Regions from separate parts of the Mesorhizobium sp. B1-1-8 genome, predicted to be linked through region 2. Evidence: predicted binding sites of a transcription regulator. Region 2 holds the regulator's gene; the other holds the start of a gene.
What was found. Region 2 encodes LexA, which represses DNA repair genes until DNA is damaged. Its sites were predicted from a motif close to TGTTCNNNNTGTGTTCNG; they were not measured.
Positions count from the first base shown of each region.

Region 1 (10,179 bases), 1.2 Mb from region 2:
GCGGCGCGTCCGAAGCCATCGAAGGGCCGATCCGTCAGGGCATTTAAGCCAGGACTGTTGAAACTGCGACCGGCTTGTGGTTCCCTTCTTCTCGGATAGGGAGGAAACGGCCATGCGCCTGCCGGTTCTGGTATGCCTTGTGGCGATCGGCGCCCTGTGCGCACCTGCGGCCTCGGCCGCCTCCAGGGTGCTGGTCCAGACGCGGAACTACGATATCGCGGGCAACTCCGGAGCCGCCCTGATCGAGGCGATGGACAGCAAGGGGCCGAAGCACGGTTTCACGACGCGGGCCATCGCGCAAACTGCTTACACAGTCAACTGGGACTTCGACACCGGCCAGGACAACGGCTTCTGCCGGCTGCGCCGGGCCAATGGCACGCTCAATCTCTTCTACACCTATCCGCGCGTCGCTTCAGCCACCACACCGGCGCTGAGAAAGCGCTGGAACCGGTTTTTCGCCGGCGTTCGTGCCCATGAGGAGACCCATGGCCGTATCGCCCGGCAGATGATGCAGGCCACCGAGAAGTCGATCACCGGCCTCAGGCTTGCCGACGACCCGTTTTGCTACAAGACGCGCAGCGAGGCGCAGCGCCGCATCAGGGACGTCTTCGCCGAGTATGAAGCCAGACAGAACGCCTTCGACGCCAGCCAACATCGCGACGGCGGGCATGTCGAGCACCTCATCGCGGCTCTGATGGGGAAGCCTTGAAGGATCGTTGATGCTGGAGGGGCGCCCTGGTGTGAAGGCTCACAGCGGCTCTGTTTTTGATTTTTGCGACACTTCGCTCGCCGCCAGTGCTGTCTCATGCTCGTCGCCGGGCTTTTTATCCGCTGATCCGACCGAGAATTCGACCAGCACGGGAAGATGGTCCGAGCCGGTGTCTTCCAGCCGCGTCGACGAATGGATCCTCACGCCGCCCTTGCTGAACACCTGATCGATCGGCAGTCCGGCATAGCGCCGCAGGAAGTCAGGCAATTTCCGATGCATCCAGGTCGGCCCGGCCGAGGGCATGATTGTCAGTCCGCCGAGCGAGGCGACGCGCCGCACCGCGGCGCTCCACGGCGCCGCATTACAGTCGCCGGCCACGATCGCCGTGTCGCCGAGCGAGGAAAGCCGCTCCGCCAATTCACCGATTTGCCAGTACTGCTCGCGCGGCCAGGGCCAGCTCAAATGGATCGCGGCGACATCGACGCCGGTGCCGCCGAAATCGACCGTCGCGGTCGCCATCGCGCCGCGCGGTTCGCAGCGCGGCTCTGTCCCGGCTGCGAAGGGCCGGCGCGAGAGCAGAGCGACGCCGAATATGCCGTTGGGATAGGGGCACAGGATCCGGTACGGATAGGCGCTGGTTATGTAGCCAAGCTCGGTCGTCCACATACCCGATACCTCGTCGAGGGTGATCACGTCGGGATTGGTCCGGCCGATCAGCGACAGCACTTTCTTCGGCGTCGGATTGTCGAAGCGCAAATTCATCTGCAGCAGGGTGTAGACGATCTGGTCGGCGGGCCTGGCGACCGCCTGCACCGGCCACAGCCTGGGCAGCGCGTTTATCGTCGTGGCGAGACTGGCGATCGCAAAGACGAGCGCCGCAGCCGCCTGCAGCCGATACGAGCTGGCGAGCAGCGGCAGCGCCAGCAGCGCCGTCAGCACGCAGAGATGAATGCGGAAATGCGAGAAGGAATCGAAAGCCGGGTGCAGCGTGCCGAAGAACCCGGCCAGCAAGGCGGCCGAGCATGCCATCATCGCCAGGAATGCCACCCCAGCCACCATATTCGAGCGCGCGCCGCCTGTTGTCATCGAGGTCGTGGTCTGCTGATGCCGCCGGCAATCTGTTCGGCCTGCTTATCGGCCAAATTGCGGCTCAAGCAAGACGACGAATCGGCAAGACGAATTCGCAAGACGATTAGCCTCGCTGGATTTGGTGCGCCGGCCGGCTATTGGAAGGCCGTCTCGGAAAAACTTCTGAGCTTGCGCGAATGCAGCCGTTCCATCGGCATCTCGGCCAGCTTCTCCATCGCCTTGATGCCGATGGTGAGATGCTGCGCCACCTGCCGCTTGTAGAATTCGGTCGCCATGCCGGGCAGCTTCAGCTCGCCATGCAGCGGTTTGTCGGAGACGCACAGCAGCGTGCCGTAAGGCACGCGGAAGCGGAAGCCGTTGGCGGCGATCGTTGCCGATTCCATGTCGAGCGCGATAGCGCGTGACTGCGACAGGCGCTGCACCGGCCCACGCTGGTCGCGCAGCTCCCAGTTGCGGTTATCGATGGTGGCGACAGTGCCGGTGCGCATGATGCGCTTCAGATCATAGCCGGAAAGCCCCGTCACTTCGGCCACCGCCTCCTGTAGCGCCACCTGGATTTCCGCCAGCGGCGGGATCGGCACCCAGACCGGCAGATCGTCGTCCAGCACATGGTCCTCGCGCACATAGGCATGCGCCAGCACATAGTCGCCCAGCGCCTGCGTGTTGCGCAGGCCCGCGCAGTGGCCGAGCATCACCCAGGCATGCGGCCGAAGCACCGCGATATGGTCGGTGATGGTCTTGGCATTGGACGGGCCGACGCCGATATTGACCATGGTGATGCCGCCATGGTCGGGTTTCTTCAGATGATAGGCCGGCATCTGCGGCAGGCGCTGCGGCGGCGTGCCTTCGCTCGCCAGGCCGGCGCCGGCGCGGGTCACGACATTGCCCGGCTCGATGAATTCGCTGTAGCCGTCACCGCCTTTCTCCATCAGGTCGCGGGCGCGCGCGACGAACTCGTCGATGTAGAACTGATAGTTGGTGAACAGCACGAAGTTCTGGAAATGCTGCGGACTGGTCGCCGTGTAATGCGTCATGCGATGCAGCGAATAATCGATGCGTTGCGCCGTGAACGGCGCCAGCGGCCTCGGTTCACCGAACGCCACCTCGAACGTGCCATTGGCGATCTGGTCGTCGGTGCCGTCGAGGTCCGGCACATCGAACAGGTCGCGGATCGGCCGCTTGATGCGCTCGGCAGCCGCGCCGTCGACATAGGTGCCCTCAAGGAAGGCGAAATGCAGCGGGATCGGTGTAGTCGATTCCGAGACCGTCACCGACACGCCGTGATTGCGCATGATCAGGCGAAGCTGCTCGATGAGGTAGTTTTCAAACAGCAACGGCTGGGTGATGGTGGTGGCGAAGTGGCCGGGCGTCGGCATATGGCCATAGGCCTGGCGCGAGTCGATCTGGGTGAACGAGGTCGTGGTGACGCCGATCTGCGGGTAGAAAGCCCGGTAGCGCTTGCTCTCGTCGCCGCCGGCGGCAAGCGCGGCGAAGGAATCGCGCAGGAATTTGGTGTTGCGATCGTAGAGCATTTGCAACGCTTCGACCGCTTTGCGGGCGTTGTCGAAACTCTGCCTGCCGAAAGGCTCCGGCATGACGACCGATTCGATGGCTTGGGGGTAGATTCGCTTTTCCATGGCCCAATATAGAGACTTAGGCGAGCGCTTGGGAGGGGTAGCGAACGGGAAGCTGGCCTGGCGTGTCGTTTTTCTTTGACCGTGTTATCCGCGCTGCAGGCTGACCAGCAGCACAAAACCGACGCCCTTTTTCGGCGCCTCGGTGTCGGCGCGCATCATCGGCACGGCCAATACAGGGACGATAAACAGCATCAGGATGAGCATCGCCCGCGGCAGGAGCCGGAGAGTGTCGATTATACTGGGGGCGATGCGGTCCATGGTGGTTGTTTCCCGGTTTCGAGGATTGGTCGTTTCAGCGGCTGAAATGGTTCATGCAGCCGAACTGGCAGGGCCTGTCCAAGGAGCGGTCGGGCCGGCCGGCTTCGGCCACCAGAATGGCGAAGAACATGCCGAACAGGCTCATCAGCAGACAGACGATGGTGAAGCGGCGGGCAAGCATTGGGTTTCTCTCCTTCGATGCGGGAGAGAATGCCCGAACCCCTCTGAACCGGTTCTGAGACCGGTATTCATCCGCGGTTCAACTTGATTGATGAGGGTTTTAAGCGCGGGTGGGCACCGGGTATGCCTGTCCGGCGCTCCTCAAACATAAAGAAGAACGGGGCCGCCCGGGCCCCGTTTTCACATCGTCTTTGGACAGGCTTTCAGAGCTTGTGCCAGGTCTGGCTCTTGCAGATGAGGCCGCCCAGCACGCAGCCGCTCATCTTGAGCGAAGCGCCGGAGAGCGTCGCCTTGCCGGAATAGGTCTTGTCGTTGGCCGGATCGGTGATGTTGCCGGCATATTTGTTGTCGCCGGCCGCCTTCAGCGACCCGATGGTCTTGCCGGCATATTTGCCGGTCTTGAGCGTAATAGTGAATGTTCCGCCGCCGTCGATCGTGGCGGTCTCGCCGGATTGCGTTTTCCAATTGCCTTCGATCGGGTCGGCCCAGGCTGCGCCTGCCATGATCAAGGTGGCCGCCAGGGCCAGGCTCACTTTTCGAAACATCTCTGTCCTCCCTATAGGTTCCGTCGGGACTCCATCCGCCCTTCCGCCCCTTACGCATACGGAAGGCTAATCCAGCCGTTGCCAAAACGAAAGCGGTGCCGCCACGGAAGGTTGCAGGGATTTTCGCGTGGGCGACGGGCTCGAAACAAACCAACTGCGGAAAAGTCTTCGGTTTCCGTGGTTAGCGAAGTCTTGATTCACGGGTTCGAAATTTTCGTCGAATTTGACGCGAAAAGGCAGAATTGCGCGCTTCCTATGCTTAACAGTTTTTCGTGTTTACTTCTTGTTTTAGCTTTGTTTTCCTCAAATTAAGCAAGCCATTTAACGACGGATTCAACGCCAGCCGTCATCCTCCAAAGCATCGAAAGAGCGGCCCGCCCCAAGGGAAATCAAGGGACAGAAGGAGGCAGCTCTCGGGAGCAGACAGGGGATTGAAATGGCACGTTTTGAAATGCTTGAAGCCGGCTTCGGCGCCATGGGGGCAACTGCCCAGGCCGACATTCTTTTCGAACTGGGCATAATGTATGCAACCGGCCGCGATTGCGCGGCCGACGTCGTTGCCGCCCACAAATGGTTCAACATCGCCGCGATCAAGGGCTCGGCCCGCGCCGCCGAGCTGCGCTCGGAACTGTCGGCCACGATGTCGAAGGTCGAGATCGCCAGGGCGCTGCGCGAAGCGCGCGAATGGATGACGATGCACTGATCTCCGGCGCAACGACCGAAGGCTAAACAGGGGCAAGGCCGCGACAAGACGGCCGATCATCAAGACCAAGAACGCGGCAGCTCGACGAACTCAAGCCGTGCAACAAAACAGGGAAGCGAGCGGGTTCACGCGCCGAGGCGCCGGGGAAGCTCGATCGCAAAAAGCCGCGACCGGCCGGAACAGGCTGGCGCGGCTTTTGCATTTTGCGCCCGGTCGGCTTCCAAGCCCTTGGCCCAAGAAATCCTCATCGCAATGAACCAAAATCTGCGGAGTTGTCCTCTCGACAGTTTCAGCGAAGGGTGAAATTGTCCCGGCTTCTGGAAGAAGCGCGGCCGGCGGCCGCGCGCAAGTGGAGGAGTTCTTATTGTCATGAAAAAATTGGGTATTTTGAGCGCGGCCGCATTGGGCCTGATGATGAGTGCGCCGGTTGCCTTCGCTGACGACATCACCATTGCGGTGGTCGGCCCGATGACCGGGCAGCTCGCCAACATCGGTGACCAGTTCAAGCAGGGCGCGCAGGCCGCCGCCGACGCCATCAACGCGGCGGGCGGCGTCAACGGCTCGATGATCAAGCTCGACATCGAGGACGATCAGTGCGATCCGAAGCAGGCGGTGTCGGTCGCCAACCGGATCGTCGCCAACAGCGTCAAATTCGTCGACGGCCATGCCTGTTCGGGCTCGAGCATTCCGGCCTCCGCCGTCTATGCCGAGGCAGGCACGCTGATGATGAGTCCGGCTTCGTCCAACCCGAAGCTTACTGACGACGCGGCCAAGTCCGGCTGGCCGACGATCATGCGCCTTTATACGCGTGACGATGCGCAGGGCGCCTTCATCGGCCCGTGGATCGCCAAGAAATATGCCGGCAAGAACGTCGTCATCCTGCACGACAAGAGCGCCTACGGGCAGGGCGTTGCCGATGCCGTGAAGGCGACCATGAATGCCAATGGCCTCAAGGAAGTCGACTATGAAGGCATCAATGCCGGCGAGAAGGATTATTCGGCTCTGGTCACCAAGCTGAAGGAGCTCAAAGCGGATGTCGTCTATTTCGGTGGCTATCACCCCGAGGCCGGCCTCATCCTGCGTCAGTCGGCCGAACAGAACGTCAAGTTCCAGCTGATCATGCCGGACTCGATCGCCTCGCCGGAATTCTGGCAGGTCGCCGGCCCGGCCGGTGAAGGCACGCTGTTCGTGTTCCCGTCGGACCCGCAGGCCAAGCCCGAAGCCAAGGACGCCGTCGCCAAGATCAAGGCCGGCGGCTTCACGCCGGAAGGCTTCACGCTGTTCTCCTACGCGGTGATTCAGGCCGTCGCCGAGGGCGTCAAGCGCGCCGGAACCGACGATCCGGCCAAGGTCGCCGCAGCCTTGAAGAACGGCACGCCGTTCAGCACCGTTGTCGGCGATGTCACCTTCGACGAGAAGGGCGACCTGAAGAACGCCAGCTATGACATCAACCAGTGGCACGACGGCAAATACGCGCCGATCAAGCCGTAATCGCTTCGGCAGAACAAATGGAAATGGGAAATGGCCGGGCTCGTCCCGGCCATTTCTTTTAGCCCTGGCCGTCCTCGAAGCGCACCAGCACGGTGCCGTCGCTCACCTGCGCGCCTTCGGCTGCAATCTCGGCGATCACCCCGTCATGCGGGGCGGCGATGGTGTGCTCCATCTTCATCGCCTCGAGAATCAGCAGGGGTTGGCCCTTCATCACCGCATCGCCCGCTGCCGCCCGCACCAGCTTGACAAGGCCAGGCATCGGCGCGCGCAGGCTGCCTGACGCGGCACCCGCTTCGTCGGCCTTGGCGAGCGGATCGGGAACCGCGAAGGCATAGCCGATCGCGCCTTCGAATACGGTGACGTGGCCGGGCCAGCGGGCGGCGCGCGGCATATTCCTGAGGTCATGTGAATTGATTGCGTCATGCGGCGCTTCCAGCGCCACCTGGAAGCGTCCGTCCGGCCGCGCCGAGACCCGCGCCAGGATGTTCTCCTCGCCGTAGCGCAGGCGGGTGCGCCGCGCCAGCGTGTGGAAATGCGCGTAGCCGGCAAGCGCGGACCACGGATCGGCAGCGATGCCCGGCGCATCAGCGCCGGTCGCCGCAAGCGCTGCCGCGGCGATTACCTCGTCGCCGGGAGGTGGTATGGCGACCAGTGCTTCCTGATGCCTGCCGATCAGGCCGGTATCCACGTCGCCCGCCTGGAAATCGGCGTCGGCGGCAAGGGCGGCGAGAAAGCCGGTGTTGACCGTCGAGCCGGCCACTTCGGTTTGCGCCAGCGTTTTGCGCAGCGCGGCAAGTGCTGCGGCCCTATCCTTGCCTTGCACCACCAGCTTGGCGATCATCGGGTCGTAGAAGGGCGAGATCGCATCGCCGGCCCGCACGCCGGCCTCGATGCGCATTGCGGCACCCTCCGGGGCCGCGTCTGGGAATTTCAGGTGATAAAGCGTGCCCGTCGCCGGCAGGAAGCCTTTCGCCGCGTCCTCGGCATAGATGCGCGCCTCGAAGGCGTGGCCGGCAAGCCCGATCTCGGCTTGCGCCTTCGGCAGCTTTTCGCCGGCCGCCACGCGCAATTGCCATTCCACCAGATCGACGCCGGTGACCATCTCGGTGACGGGGTGCTCGACCTGGAGGCGCGTGTTCATCTCCATGAACCAGAAGCGGTCGGCCTTGAGCCCCTGCGAGGCATCGACGATGAACTCGATGGTGCCGGCGCCGGAATAGCCGATCGCCTTGGCGGCCTTCACCGCCGCTTCCGTCATCGCCTTGCGCAACGCCGGCGTCATGCCCGGCGCCGGCGCTTCCTCGATCACCTTCTGGTGGCGGCGCTGCGCCGAGCAATCGCGTTCGTAGAGATGCACGGCATTGCCAAAATTGTCGCCGAACACCTGCACCTCGATGTGGCGCGGCTTGTCGACATACTTTTCCACCAGCACGCGGTCGTCGCCGAAGGCGGCCTTGGCTTCGCGCCGCGCGCCGGATAGCGCCTCGGAGAAATCATCCGGGTGGTCGACGCGCCGCATGCCCTTGCCGCCGCCGCCGGCGCGCGCCTTGATCAGCACCGGGTAGCCGATCTCGCGCGCCTTGGAGGCAAGCAGCACGATCTCCTGCGCCTCGCCGTGGTAGCCGGGCACCACCGGCACGCCGGCCTTTTCCATCAGCCGCTTGGCGGCGTCCTTCAGGCCCATGGCGCGGATCGAGGCCGCCGACGGGCCGACGAAGATGAGCCCGGCCGCCGTCACCTGGTCGACGAAATCGGGGTTCTCCGACAGAAAGCCGTAGCCGGGATGGATGGCCTCCGCGCCGGTGGCGAGTGCGGCCGCGACGATCCGGTCGCCGCGCAGATAGCTTTCGCCGGCGGGCGAGGGGCCGATATGCACCGCTTCGTCGGCCATCTCGACATGCAGGGCACGCGCGTCGGCGTCCGAATAGACGGCCACGGTGCGCACGCCGAGCTTGCGGGCGGTGCGGATGACGCGGCAGGCGATCTCGCCGCGATTGGCGATCAGGATCTTGCCGAACATGGTGCCCTCCCGTTTTGCATCGGGCGGCACCAGCCTGGCGGGCGCCTGCCTATTTCGACGCCGCGATCGCGCAGCCGCCGCTTGCCGTGTTGAGTCGCCACTTCTTCAGGCCACCCTGGCAGTTGGCCATCGCCATGTTCTCCGCGGCCTTCTGCGACGGTGCGTTGAGCGCCTTGCCGCAAACGACATACAGGTCCACCACGCGCGTATAGAAAGTCGTGGCATAGGCCGAATGGCCGCTCGCCGCGACATAGGACCTGTAGGCGCTGGTGCATTGGTCCTTGGGATTTCCAGACAAGGGCGGCGGAAAGCGCTTGTCGCCCACGCTGCCTGCCAGCGAACCGGCCGCCTCGGCACCCGGCATCGCTGAAATAAACGCCCCAGCCAGCACCGCTGCGACCACCCGTTTGATGGTGATGGATTTCATTCTGCTCCCCCCGAAAAAAAGCTGCTGGCGGCCAACCGCCTATTTGGATGCGGCGACACTGCAGGCACCAGCCGTGGAAACCTTCCACTTTTTGCGGCCGGATTCGCAGGAGTTGAGTGCCTTGGCTTCGGCCGCCTGCTGCGACGGCGCGTTGAGCGAGATGCCGCAGATGGTGAATTCCGTCGCCCAGTTGAACGGCGTCATTGCGTATGCGGAATGGCCTCCGGCCGCGATGTATTCCCGGTAGTGTTTGCCGCAGCCGCCGGTCGAGCCGGGTGCGGAGTAGACCGGAAAACGAACATGACCCTTGCTGCCGGCCAGCGATCCGGCCGCCTCGGCGGCCGGGGCTACCAACATTAGCAACCCTGCAAGCATCGGCGCGGCCGACTTGCCACAATATTCCGAAATCATGTCTTCCCCACCCCGAATCCCCAATGCAGGGTGAGCAATAGCAAATATTTTTTGCAACCGCTAGTTGGTTAAACAAAAATCGCATTTGCCTGTGCTGATGAATCGATTGGTCCATCGAGTTCAGCTTTCCCCATGGTCAGCAATGGCTCGCCGGTATAGTTCCGCGGTCTGCTCGTCGAAGCAGCAGAAAGTCACGATTTCCGGCAATGGATTTTGTGCAATGAAGCTGCTGATGGTGCCAACGGCAATGTTTGCCGCTTGCTCCTTCGGGAAGCGGTAGACGCCGGTCGAGATCGCCGGAAAGGCTATCGTTCGGCAATCATGAGCGCCGGCGATTTCGAGCGAGCGCCGGTAGCAGGAGGCGAGCAGCTCGGCTTCGCCCTTGCCGCCGCCTTGCCAGACAGGCCCGACCGTGTGGATGACGTAATGCGCCGGCAGGCGATAGCCTTTGGTCAGCTTGGCGTCGCCGGTTTTGCAGCCGTGAAGCGTACGGCACTCGGCGACCAGCTCCGGTCCGGCGGCGCGGTGGATGGCGCCGTCGACTCCACCGCCGCCAAGCAGCGAGGAATTGGCGGCGTTGACGATGGCGTCGACCGCGAGCCTGGTGATGTCGCCGGTATGGATGCGGATCCTGTCGCCGGTATCGCTCATCTCACATCCTGAACACGCCGAATTTCGTTTCCTCGATCTCGGCATTGAGCGCGGCCGA
Region 1 covers NZ_CP083956.1:4,740,411-4,750,589, reverse strand. The annotation lists gene FJ974_RS23500 (DUF922 domain-containing protein) at 113-709, shown strand; gene FJ974_RS23495 (endonuclease/exonuclease/phosphatase family protein) at 749-1,768, opposite strand; gene FJ974_RS23490 (AMP nucleosidase) at 1,933-3,393, opposite strand; gene FJ974_RS23485 (hypothetical protein) at 3,520-3,693, opposite strand; gene FJ974_RS23480 (hypothetical protein) at 3,728-3,874, opposite strand; gene FJ974_RS23475 (DUF2147 domain-containing protein) at 4,077-4,418, opposite strand; gene FJ974_RS23470 (sel1 repeat family protein) at 4,855-5,121, shown strand; gene FJ974_RS23465 (ABC transporter substrate-binding protein) at 5,491-6,612, shown strand; gene FJ974_RS23460 (acetyl/propionyl/methylcrotonyl-CoA carboxylase subunit alpha) at 6,671-8,632, opposite strand; gene FJ974_RS23455 (hypothetical protein) at 8,682-9,059, opposite strand; gene FJ974_RS23450 (hypothetical protein) at 9,099-9,470, opposite strand; gene FJ974_RS23445 (O-acetyl-ADP-ribose deacetylase) at 9,591-10,121, opposite strand; gene FJ974_RS23440 (carboxyl transferase domain-containing protein) at 10,123-10,179, opposite strand, start outside.
Region 1: the regulator LexA is predicted to act here: its motif matches at 4,703-4,720, upstream of FJ974_RS23470 (sel1 repeat family protein).

Region 2 (10,179 bases):
TCTCGGCTTGCTGGCAATCGTGCCTTCGGTGGTCACGGCGCTGGCGCGCGGCGATGACGGGCTGCTGAAGGTGCTCACGCGGGGGCTGGAAAAACGGGGCATCAAGGTGGTCGGCGCGCACGAGGTCGTTCCCGAACTCGCGGCTAGCGAAGGCACGCTGACCGCGGCAGCACCAAATCGATCCGACTGGCGCGACATCGAGGCAGGACGGGCGGCCGCCAAGGCCATCGGCGCGCTGGACATCGGCCAGGCTGCGGTTGCGATCGGCGGCCGGGCCATCGCGCTGGAAGGCATCGAGGGCACCCACGGCCTGCTCGAAAGAACGCGGGACTTGCGCGGGCACGGCAGGCTTGCCGGAAAGGCGCGCGGCGTGCTGGTCAAATGCGCCAAGCCAGGGCAGGAGTTGCGCGTCGACTTGCCTTCAATAGGACCTCGGACGGTCGAAGCAGCACATGCCGCCGGGCTTGCCGGCATAGCCGTGGAGGCCGGTCGCTCGCTCATTCTCGAAGGCCCGGCAACATTGTCGCGTGCCAATGCGCTCGGCCTTTTCATCGTCGGCCTACCCGCGTCGGAGTCGGCCGATGGCCGGTGAAAAGCCGCTCAAGATCGCCATTGTCGCCGGCGAGGAATCGGGCGACCTGCTCGGCGCCGACATCGTGCACGCGCTCGAACGGACAACTGGCCGCAAGATCAAGCTCGTCGGCATCGGTGGGCGGCATCTGCAGGAACTCGGGCTTGTGCCGCTGTTCGACGGCGGCGAGATCGCGCTGATGGGGCTCAGCGCCATTTTGCGCGACCTGCCGCGGCTGATGCGGCGGATCGGCCAGACTGCGGCGACGATCGCGGCCGAGCGGCCGGATTGCCTGATCACCATCGACAGCCCGGATTTTTCGCTGCGCGTTGCAAAGAAGGTTCGCGCAGCCGATCCAGCCATCCCGATCGTGCACTATGTCTGCCCGAGCGTATGGGCGTGGCGACCGGGCAGGGCAGTGGCGATGAAGCCCTATGTCGATCATATCCTGTGCATCCTGCCCTTCGAGGTGAAGGCGCTTGCCCGTCTCGGTGGGCCGCCGGGCACTTATGTCGGACACCGGCTGACGCAGGACCCCGGCGTGCTCGGCGCCCTCAGGGCGCAAGAGATGCCGCGCGATTTGTCCGACGACCGTGTCAAGACGCTGCTCGTGCTGCCGGGCTCGCGCCGCGGCGAGGTGAGCCGACTTATCGGTCCGTTCGGTGAGACAGTATCGGTCCTGCGCGCCCGCGGACACCGCTTGCGCCTGCTTTTACCCACGGTACCGCATGTCGCCGACCTGGTCAGGACGTCGGTCTCACGCTGGGATGAAAAGCCCGAGATAGTCCTCGAACCCGAGCGCAAATGGCAGGCCTTCGGCAAGGCCGATGCGGCTCTGATCGCATCGGGGACCGTGTCGCTCGAACTGGCATTGTCCGCGGTGCCGATGATCTCGTGCTATCGGCTCGACCCGGTCATGCGCTTGGTCCAGGGGCTGGTCACGGTGTGGAGCGCCGCCTTGCCCAATCTGATCGCCGACCAGACGATCGTGCCGGAGCACTACAACCAATATGTGCGGCCGCATTATCTGGCCAGGCAGCTCGAAGGTCTTTTTTCAGCCACCGCCTACCGCGCCTGGCAAAAGGACGGCTTTGCAGAGGTTGCAAGACGCATGGCAACCGAGAGGCCGTCGGGCGAGATCGCCGCCGAGGTGGTGATGGGATGCGTCAGGAGAGCGAATAGAGCGTAGTGAGTAGTGAGTAGTGAGTAGTGAGTGGTCGGCTTTCTTGGCCTTACTACTCACTACTCACTACTCACTATTCACTCACCTTTTCGCAATCGGCACGTAGTCGCGTTCCGTGGCGCCGGTGTAGAGCTGGCGAGGGCGGCCGATCTTCTGGTGCGGGTCCTCGATCATTTCCTTCCACTGGGCGATCCAGCCGACGGTGCGGGCGACGGCAAACAGAACCGTGAACATCGTGGTGGGGAAGCCCAGCGCCTTCAGTGTAATGCCGGAATAGAAATCGACGTTCGGATAGAGCTTCTTCTCGATGAAATAGGCGTCGGTCAGCGCAATCTTTTCCAGTTCCATGGCGATATCCAGCAACGGGTCGTCCTTGATGCCGAGCTCGCCCAGCACCTCATGCGCGGTCTTCTGCATGATCTTGGCGCGCGGATCGTAATTCTTGTAGACGCGGTGGCCAAAGCCCATCAGCCGAAACGGATCGTTCTTGTCCTTGGCGCGGTCGATGAATTCCGGGATGTGGTCGACATGGCCGATCTCGCCCAGCATGTTGAGCGCCGCTTCGTTGGCGCCGCCATGCGCCGGACCCCACAGGCAGGCGATGCCGGCGGCGATGCAGGCGAACGGATTGGCACCGGACGAGCCGGCAAGGCGGACCGTCGAGGTCGAGGCGTTCTGCTCGTGGTCGGCGTGGAGGATGAAGATGCGCTCCATGGCGCGCGCCAGCACCGGGTTGATCTTGTACTCCTCGCAGGGCACCGCAAAGCACATGTGCAGGAAGTTGGCGGCGAAGTTCAGCTCGTTCTTCGGGTAAATGAAAGGCTGGCCGATGTGGTATTTATAGGCCATCGCCGCGATCGTCGGCATCTTGGCGATCAGCCGCATCGAGGCGACCATGCGCTGATAGGGGTCCGAGATGTCGGTGGAGTCATGATAGAAGGCCGACAGCGCGCCGACCACGCCGCACATCACTGCCATCGGATGCGCGTCGCGGCGGAAGCCGGTGAAGAAGCGCGACATCTGCTCATGCACCATGGTGTGGCGCGTCACCCGATAGTCGAAGTCGTCCTTCTGCGCCTTGGTCGGCAGTTCGCCATAAAGCAGCAGATAGCAGACCTCGAGGAAGTCGCCATGCTCGGCCAGCTGGTCGATCGGATAGCCGCGATGCAAGAGAATGCCGGCATCGCCGTCGATGAAGGTGATCGCCGACTCGCAGGCCGCCGTCGAGGTGAAGCCCGGGTCGTAAGTGAAGGCGCCGGTGGTGCTGTAGAGCGAAGCGATGTCGATGACATCGGGCCCAACCGTGCCGCTTCGCACCTTGAACTCATGGGTCTGGCCGGCGAGTTCGAGCCTGGCGGTCGACTCGCGCGTCTTGCTGACCGGTTCCCGTTTTGTGGCAGCTTCGCTCATTTGCAAACTCCTTTTGTATCCTCATGCCGGCAAGGCAAATTCCTGCAAACGACACGTCGAAGTCACCGAATGCGCGAACTCGCCACCGCATTTTAGGAGGTGCGTGCCAGATTGGGCCAAGACGTAATGTTGCACTGCGAAACGCACCTTTCAATGCCAATCTTCTTGGGCCAGCTCGCTCCTAATCGATTTGATCCGCGATCCGCGCCAGGCTCTCCTCGCGCCCCAGCACGGCAAGCACGTCGAACACGCCGGGCGAAGTGCTGCGGCCGGTGAGCGCGGCTCGGAGCGGTTGAGCCACGGCACCGAGCTTATGGCCGCCGGCCTGTGCAAAGTCACGGATGGAAGCCTCAGCTGCCGCGGCGCTCCACTCGCCCGGGATCGCCGCCAGTGCGGAATGGGCGCCGCGCAGGATGACGCGCGCGTCGCCGCCGAGCAACCCCGCCGCCTTTTCATCCAGCGGCAGCGGTCGCGCCGCAAACAGGAAGGCCGCACCGTCGACGAGCTCGACAAGTGTTTTCGCCCGCTCCTTGAGGCCGGGCATGGCGGCAAGCAGCCGCGCCTTGCCCTGATCGTCAAGATGCAGGGTGAGCGCCGGGCCACCTTCGAGATAGGGCAAGGTGGCGACGAAGATGTCGAACAGCGCGTGATCGTCCATCTTGCGCATATGGACGCCGTTCAGCGCCTCGAGCTTGGCGAAATCGAAGCGGGCGGCGCCCTTGTTGACGTCGCCGATGTCGAACCAGGCGATCATATCCTTGATCGACATCACCTCGTCGTCGCCATGGCTCCAGCCGAGCCTGGCGAGGTAATTGAGCAACGCCTCGGGCAGATAGCCCATGGCGCGATAGGCCTCGACGCCGAGCGCGCCGTGCCGTTTCGACAGCTTGGCGCCGTCGGCGCCATGGATCAGCGGGATGTGCGACATCGACGGCACGTCCCAGCCCATGGCGTTGTAGATCACGGTCTGGCGCGCGGCGTTGGTCAGGTGGTCGTCGCCGCGGATGATGTGGGTGACGCCCATGTCGTGATCATCGACAACAACGGCATGCATATAGGTCGGAGTGCCGTCCGAACGCAGAATGATGAAGTCGTCGAGATCCTTGTTGGGGAAACGCACCTCGCCCTGCACGCGATCGTGGACGACTGTCTCGCCTTCGGTCGGCGCCTTGATGCGGATGGCGCCCCTGACGCCGGCCGGTGCCTCCGACGGGTCGCGGTCGCGCCAATGGCCGTTGTAGCGCGGCGGCAGGCCTTTGGCCCGCGCTGCCTCACGCATGGCCTCGAGCTCGGCGGGCGTCTCGTAGCTGTAATAGGCCTTGCCCAAGCGCACGAGCTCCTCAGCCACTTCGCGGTGGCGTGGCGTGCGCATGAACTGCGAGACGGCGTCGCCGTCCCATGTCAGGCCGAGCCAGGTGAGCCCTTCGAGGATCGCCGTCGTCGCCGCCTCGGTGGAGCGCTCACGGTCGGTGTCCTCGATGCGCAGCAGCATCGTGCCGCCGGTGTGCTTGGCGTAGAGCCAGTTGAACAGCGCCGTGCGCGCGCCGCCAATGTGCAGGAAACCTGTCGGCGACGGGGCAAAACGGGTGACGACCTTGTCGGGCATGGAACTCTCAGGCTGGCACTGAAGGGCAGACGTTTGTCGCGCGGACTTTCGCGCGGCCGGCGTTCATGTAGCATAGGGGGTCTGGGGCGCAAGGGGCAGACCCGATGGCTGCAAGAGGCCGGGGCGCGGAGGAAGGCGAGGGCACGACAGTGGGCGTCAGCGAGCGCCTGCTGTTTGCCGGCAACGCACCTTCCGAAGCGGCGCCGGTTTTGGTTCCGGAGCCGCGTCCGGCCACGGAAATTCTGCCGCCCGACGGCGGCGCGTCCCGCGCGGTCGCACCAACGGCAGCTATTGTCCGGCTCCGCAGAGAGCTTCACCGTGTCTCGCTTCCCGCGCTTCGCCGAAATATCGGTGTAGCCGCCACCACGGAGCTCGACCGCGGCGTTGCCTTCCTGCTGGTTCCGGTGTTTCTCGCCGCCGGTGTCATCTATTACTTTTCGCTGAGCACCGAGCCGGATCTCTACAGGCCCATCGCGGCGGTTGCACTGCTGGCTGTCTGCGCGGCGGTTTCGCGGTCGTGGCAGACGACGCATCTCATCTTCATGGCGGCGCTGTTTTGCGCATTGGGTTTTCTCGCCGCCAAGGTCGAGACCTGGCGGGCGGCGACGCCGATGCTCGGCTCTGAGATCCAGACGCGGCTGACCGGCCGGCTCGTTATCGCCGAGCCGACAGCCAATGGCCGCGTCAGGCTGACCATCGATCTCATTTCGACGGCCAATCCAAAGCTGCGTTACGCGCCTGACCGGGTCAGGGTTTCGGCGCGTCGCATTCCGCCCGACATGAAGGCCGGATCGGTTCTGACCGGCTATGCCAAGCTTCTGCCGCCAACCGGACCGGTGCGGCCCGACAGCTATGATTTCTCCTTCGACAGCTATTTCACCGGCATCGGCGCCAGCGGATTTTTCATGGGCGATCCGAAGCTCATTGCGGCAACGGTCGACTCGCCTTTCGGTTCAAGCGTCGGCTTGGCCATCGAGAATGCGCGTGAGAACATCGCCGATCACATCAGGAGCACCATCGGCGGTTCCGAAGGCGAGATCGCAGCGGCATTGATTGTCGGCGTGCGTGCCGGCATTCCCGAAGAGATCAACGAGTCGATGCGGCGCACCGGCATCTATCACATCATCTCGATCTCGGGCCTGCACATGGCGCTGGTGGCCGGCACGATCATGCTTCTGCTGCGCGGCGCCTTCGCGCTGTTTCCGGATTTCTCATCGCGCCGGCCGGTCAAGAAATACGCCGCGGCCATCGCGCTTGCGTCGATCGCGGCCTACCTCGTCATCTCCGGCATCGTGGTCGCCGCCGAGCGAAGCTTTATCATGCTGGCGGTGATGCTGGTTGCAGTGCTCTTCGATCGCGCGGCGCTGACCATGCGCAATCTGGCGATCTCGGCGATTGCCGTCATCCTGGTGTCGCCGCATGAGGTGGTCGGTCCAAGTTTCCAGATGTCGTTTGCCGCCACGGCCGCCCTTGTCGGCGCCTATGCCGGCTTTGCCGACTATCGCGCCGGTAAAACAACAGCACCGCCGGCAAAGCTGTCGTTCCTCCGGTTCTGGTCGCGAAAGCTGGCGGTTGGAATTGGTGGCGCCGCCCTGACGTCGCTCATCGCCGGCAGCGCGACGGTGCTGTTTGCCATCTGGCATTTCCAGCGGGTGTCGCCACTCAGCGTTGTCGCGAACCTTGCGGTCATGCCGATCGTCTCGCTGATCGTCATGCCGTTTGCCGTCCTGAGCGCGCTGGCCATGCCTTTCGGCTTCGATGGCCCATTCCTCTACGTGATGGGAAAGGGCCTGACGGCGATGGTCGCGATCTCGGCGTGGATTTCGGAGCGCTCGCCGGTCGATGCCGTCGGGCTGATCTCGATCCAGTCGGTGCTGCTGGCGACGGTCGCGCTCGTCATCGCAACGATGGCGACCACGTGGCTCAGGCTGTTCGCGATTCCTTTCGCGCTCGCTGGCCTGCTTGCGATCCCGCACGTTCGCACGCCGGACGTCCTGATCTCCGAGGATGCGCATCTGGTGGCGATGCCGATCGGCGGCGGCGAACTCGCCATCAACCGCGCACGCTCGAACGAATTCACCACCGACAATTGGAAGCGCGCGCTGCAAGCCGAGGAAATTGTGCCGCCCGAAACGTTCGCGAAGGGCGCGCTGGACATCGCCGACCCCGTCGACTTGCCGCCGGGCTCGCCTTTCTATTGCACCGGCGACCTCTGCATCGCCCGGCATCCTTCGGGCGCCATCGTCGCGCTCGCCGAAGACCGTAACAGCGCGCGCCCGGCCTGCGGCTTTGCCGATCTCATCGTCATCAACGACGTCACGGCCTACAATCCCTGCCGCGATCCGCGCGTCCTCGTCGTCACCAAACGGCAGCTTGCGCGCGATGGCAGCGCCGCCGTCTTCTTCGACCCGCAATCGGCAACGGCGCAAGCGACGATCCGCTACTCGGTCGAAAAGCCTTACCGCCCCTGGCATGAGCAGCGGCGATATTCACGCGAGGCGAGGGGCCTGCCACCCTATAAACGTCCCGAGAAACCAGAAGCCAAGTCTGAGCCAGCTCAGTAGCGGTTTGTCCAAACCGCTACTGGTGTTTCGTTTTCCCGCAATTCCGGACGGAAAACCGCTGCGCACTTTTCCTGGAATTGCTCAATAGCGGCGGATCAGCCCGACGAGCTTGCCCTGAACCTTGACGCGATCCGGCCCGAAGATGCGGGTCTCATAGGCCGGGTTGGCGGCTTCCAGCGCGATCGAGGCGCCCTTGCGGCGGAAGCGCTTCAGCGTCGCTTCCTCCTCGTCGACCAGCGCCACCACGATCTCGCCGGGGCTGGCGGTGTCGGCGTTGCGGATGATGACGGTGTCGCCATCGAAGATGCCGGCCTCGATCATCGAGTCGCCCTTGACCTCGAGCGCATAATGCTCGCCGCCCGAGATCATGTCCGGCGGCACCGAGATCGAATGCGTCTGATGCTGGATGGCGTCGATCGGCACACCGGCGGCGATACGGCCCATCACCGGAATGGACACCGCCGGCACCGCATCGTCATTGCTGGGCGCGGGCGTGCGCGAGGGCGCTGCGGGCTTGATCTGCCGGCCGATATTGCCCTGTCCGCCTTGGATGACGCTCGGCGAAAACTTCCTCGCCGCGTTGAGGCCGGGCGCGATCGAATCGGGCAGGCGCAGCACTTCGAGCGCGCGAGCCCGGTTCGGCAGCCGGCGAATGAAGCCACGCTCTTCCAGCGCCGTGATCAGGCGGTGAATGCCCGACTTCGACGCAAGGTCAAGTGCTTCCTTCATCTCGTCGAAAGACGGCGGAATGCCGCTTTCCTTCAGCCGTTCGTGGATGAACATCAAGAGTTCATGTTGTTTGCGCGTCAGCATGGCGGCCCCCACGGGTCTCTGAAACCAGAATCAGAAAAACAAACCCAGAACAAACACTATCTGTTCCAGTTGTGTTCGGCAACCGTTTAAAGTTTAGTGAATGTGTTGACGTTTTGTTCAGCGTAACATCAGCACGCTGCATTCGGCGCCAGCTTCCGCGGCCGGCGCGAAGGGCTCGCGCACGATCAGGCCGTTGGCGTCGGCAAGCATTCTCAGCATCGAGGAATCCTGGATGCCGAACGGCGTCGCGACCAGCGCGCGATCATCCTCGCGTACCACGGCCCGTACATAATCCTGCCGCAGATCGTTGGCCTGCATCGCAGCAGCCAGCCGCGCCCTGCGCATGTCCTGCTGGAAACTACGGCCGCCGAGTCGCGCCAGCAACGGCTTCAGGAACAGCTGCGAGCAGACCAGGCTCGCCACCGGATTGCCGGGCAGACCGATGCAGCGGATATCGCCCAGCCGGCCAAACATCAAAGGTTTGCCGGGGCGCATGGCGATCTTCCAGAAGTCGAGGTTTATGCCTTCGCCGGTCAGCACGTCGTGGATCAGATCATGGTCGCCGACCGAGGCGCCACCAAGCGTGACGATGACGTCGGCCTTTGCCGCGACAGCTTTCTTGACCAGCGCCGCTATATCCTGCTCGCGGTCGGCGGCGATGCCGAGATCGAGAGCGCGGGCACCGACCGATTGTGCGGCGGCTGCGACGCCATAGGCATTGGAGGAGATGATCTGGTCCGGCCCGGGTTCACTGCCCGGCGCCAGCAATTCGTCGCCGGTGGCGACGATCGCGACCAGCGGCCGTCTCACCACGTTCAGCGTGGGATGGTTGGCCGATGCGGCCAGCGATAGCGCTGCCGGATCGAGTATGCGGCCCTTATCCAGCAGAACGTCGCCTTGCGAAAAATCCAGCCCGCGGCGGCGGATGTTGCGGTCTTTTGCCGTCGGCTCGGTCACCTCGACATGGCCATTGCCGAGATCGCGGACATTCTCCTGGATGACGATGGTGTCGGCGCCCTCCGGCACGGGAGCGCCGGTGAAGATGCGCACCGCCTCCGCCCGGCCGACGGACCCGTCATAGCCGCGCCCGGCCGGCGCCATGCCGATCACCGAGAGCCGCACCGGCACCGATGCCACATCCGCGGCCCGCACGGCGTAGCCGTCCATGGCCGAGGCGTTGAAGGGCGGCTGGGTGCGGAGCGCCACCACCGGTTCCGCCAGCGCACGGCCAGCCGCATCGGCCAACGGAACGCTTTCGCCCGGCAGTGCCGTGGCACCATCCAGCAGACGTTCGAGCGCCTCGGCGACCGGAACCAGCGCCATCTAAGAACCCGCCTTATAGTCGCCGGACTTGCCGCCGGTCTTCTCGACCAGTTTTATGCCGGAAATCACCATGGCGCGGTCCACCGCCTTGGCCATGTCGTAGATGGTTAAGCAGGCGACCGAAGCGGCAGTCAGCGCCTCCATCTCGACGCCGGTCTTGCCGGTGACGCGCGCGAGCGCAGTGACCTTGAGGCCTGGTAGTGCGCGATCCGGCTCGATGTCGACGGCAACCTTGGTCAGAAGCAGCGGGTGGCAGAGCGGGATCAATTCATAGGCCTTCTTGGCCGCCATGATGCCGGCGATGCGCGCGGTTCCCAGCACATCGCCCTTCTTGGCGTCGCCGGCAAGGATCATGTCGAGCGTTTCCGGCCGCATCGCGACAAAGCCTTCGGCGATGGCCGTGCGCGTCGTCTCGGCCTTGTCGCCGACGTCGACCATGTTGGCCTCGCCCTTGGCGCCGAGATGGGTGAGGGAGGCCATTTTCAAACGGCCTCGGCCGGCGCCTGGCCCGTGAGCAGGAGCTGCGTTGCCGCCGCGACATCCTGTTGCCGCATCAGGCTCTCGCCGACGAGGAAGGTGCCTATCCTGCTCTCTTCCAGCCGCCGGCAATCCTCATGCGTGAAGATGCCGCTCTCGCTGACCAGCAGCCGATCCGCCGGCACCACGGCCGCCAGCCGCTCCGAAACCCCGAGGCTGGTCTCGAATGTCC
Region 2 covers NZ_CP083956.1:3,581,222-3,591,400, forward strand. The annotation lists gene FJ974_RS17380 (LpxI family protein) at 1-592, shown strand, start outside; gene lpxB (lipid-A-disaccharide synthase) at 582-1,760, shown strand; gene gltA (citrate synthase) at 1,836-3,164, opposite strand; gene gltX (glutamate--tRNA ligase) at 3,346-4,770, opposite strand; gene FJ974_RS17400 (ComEC/Rec2 family competence protein) at 4,875-7,334, shown strand; gene lexA (transcriptional repressor LexA) at 7,416-8,147, opposite strand; gene glp (gephyrin-like molybdotransferase Glp) at 8,265-9,470, opposite strand; gene moaC (cyclic pyranopterin monophosphate synthase MoaC) at 9,471-9,950, opposite strand; gene trpC (indole-3-glycerol phosphate synthase TrpC) at 9,953-10,179, opposite strand, start outside.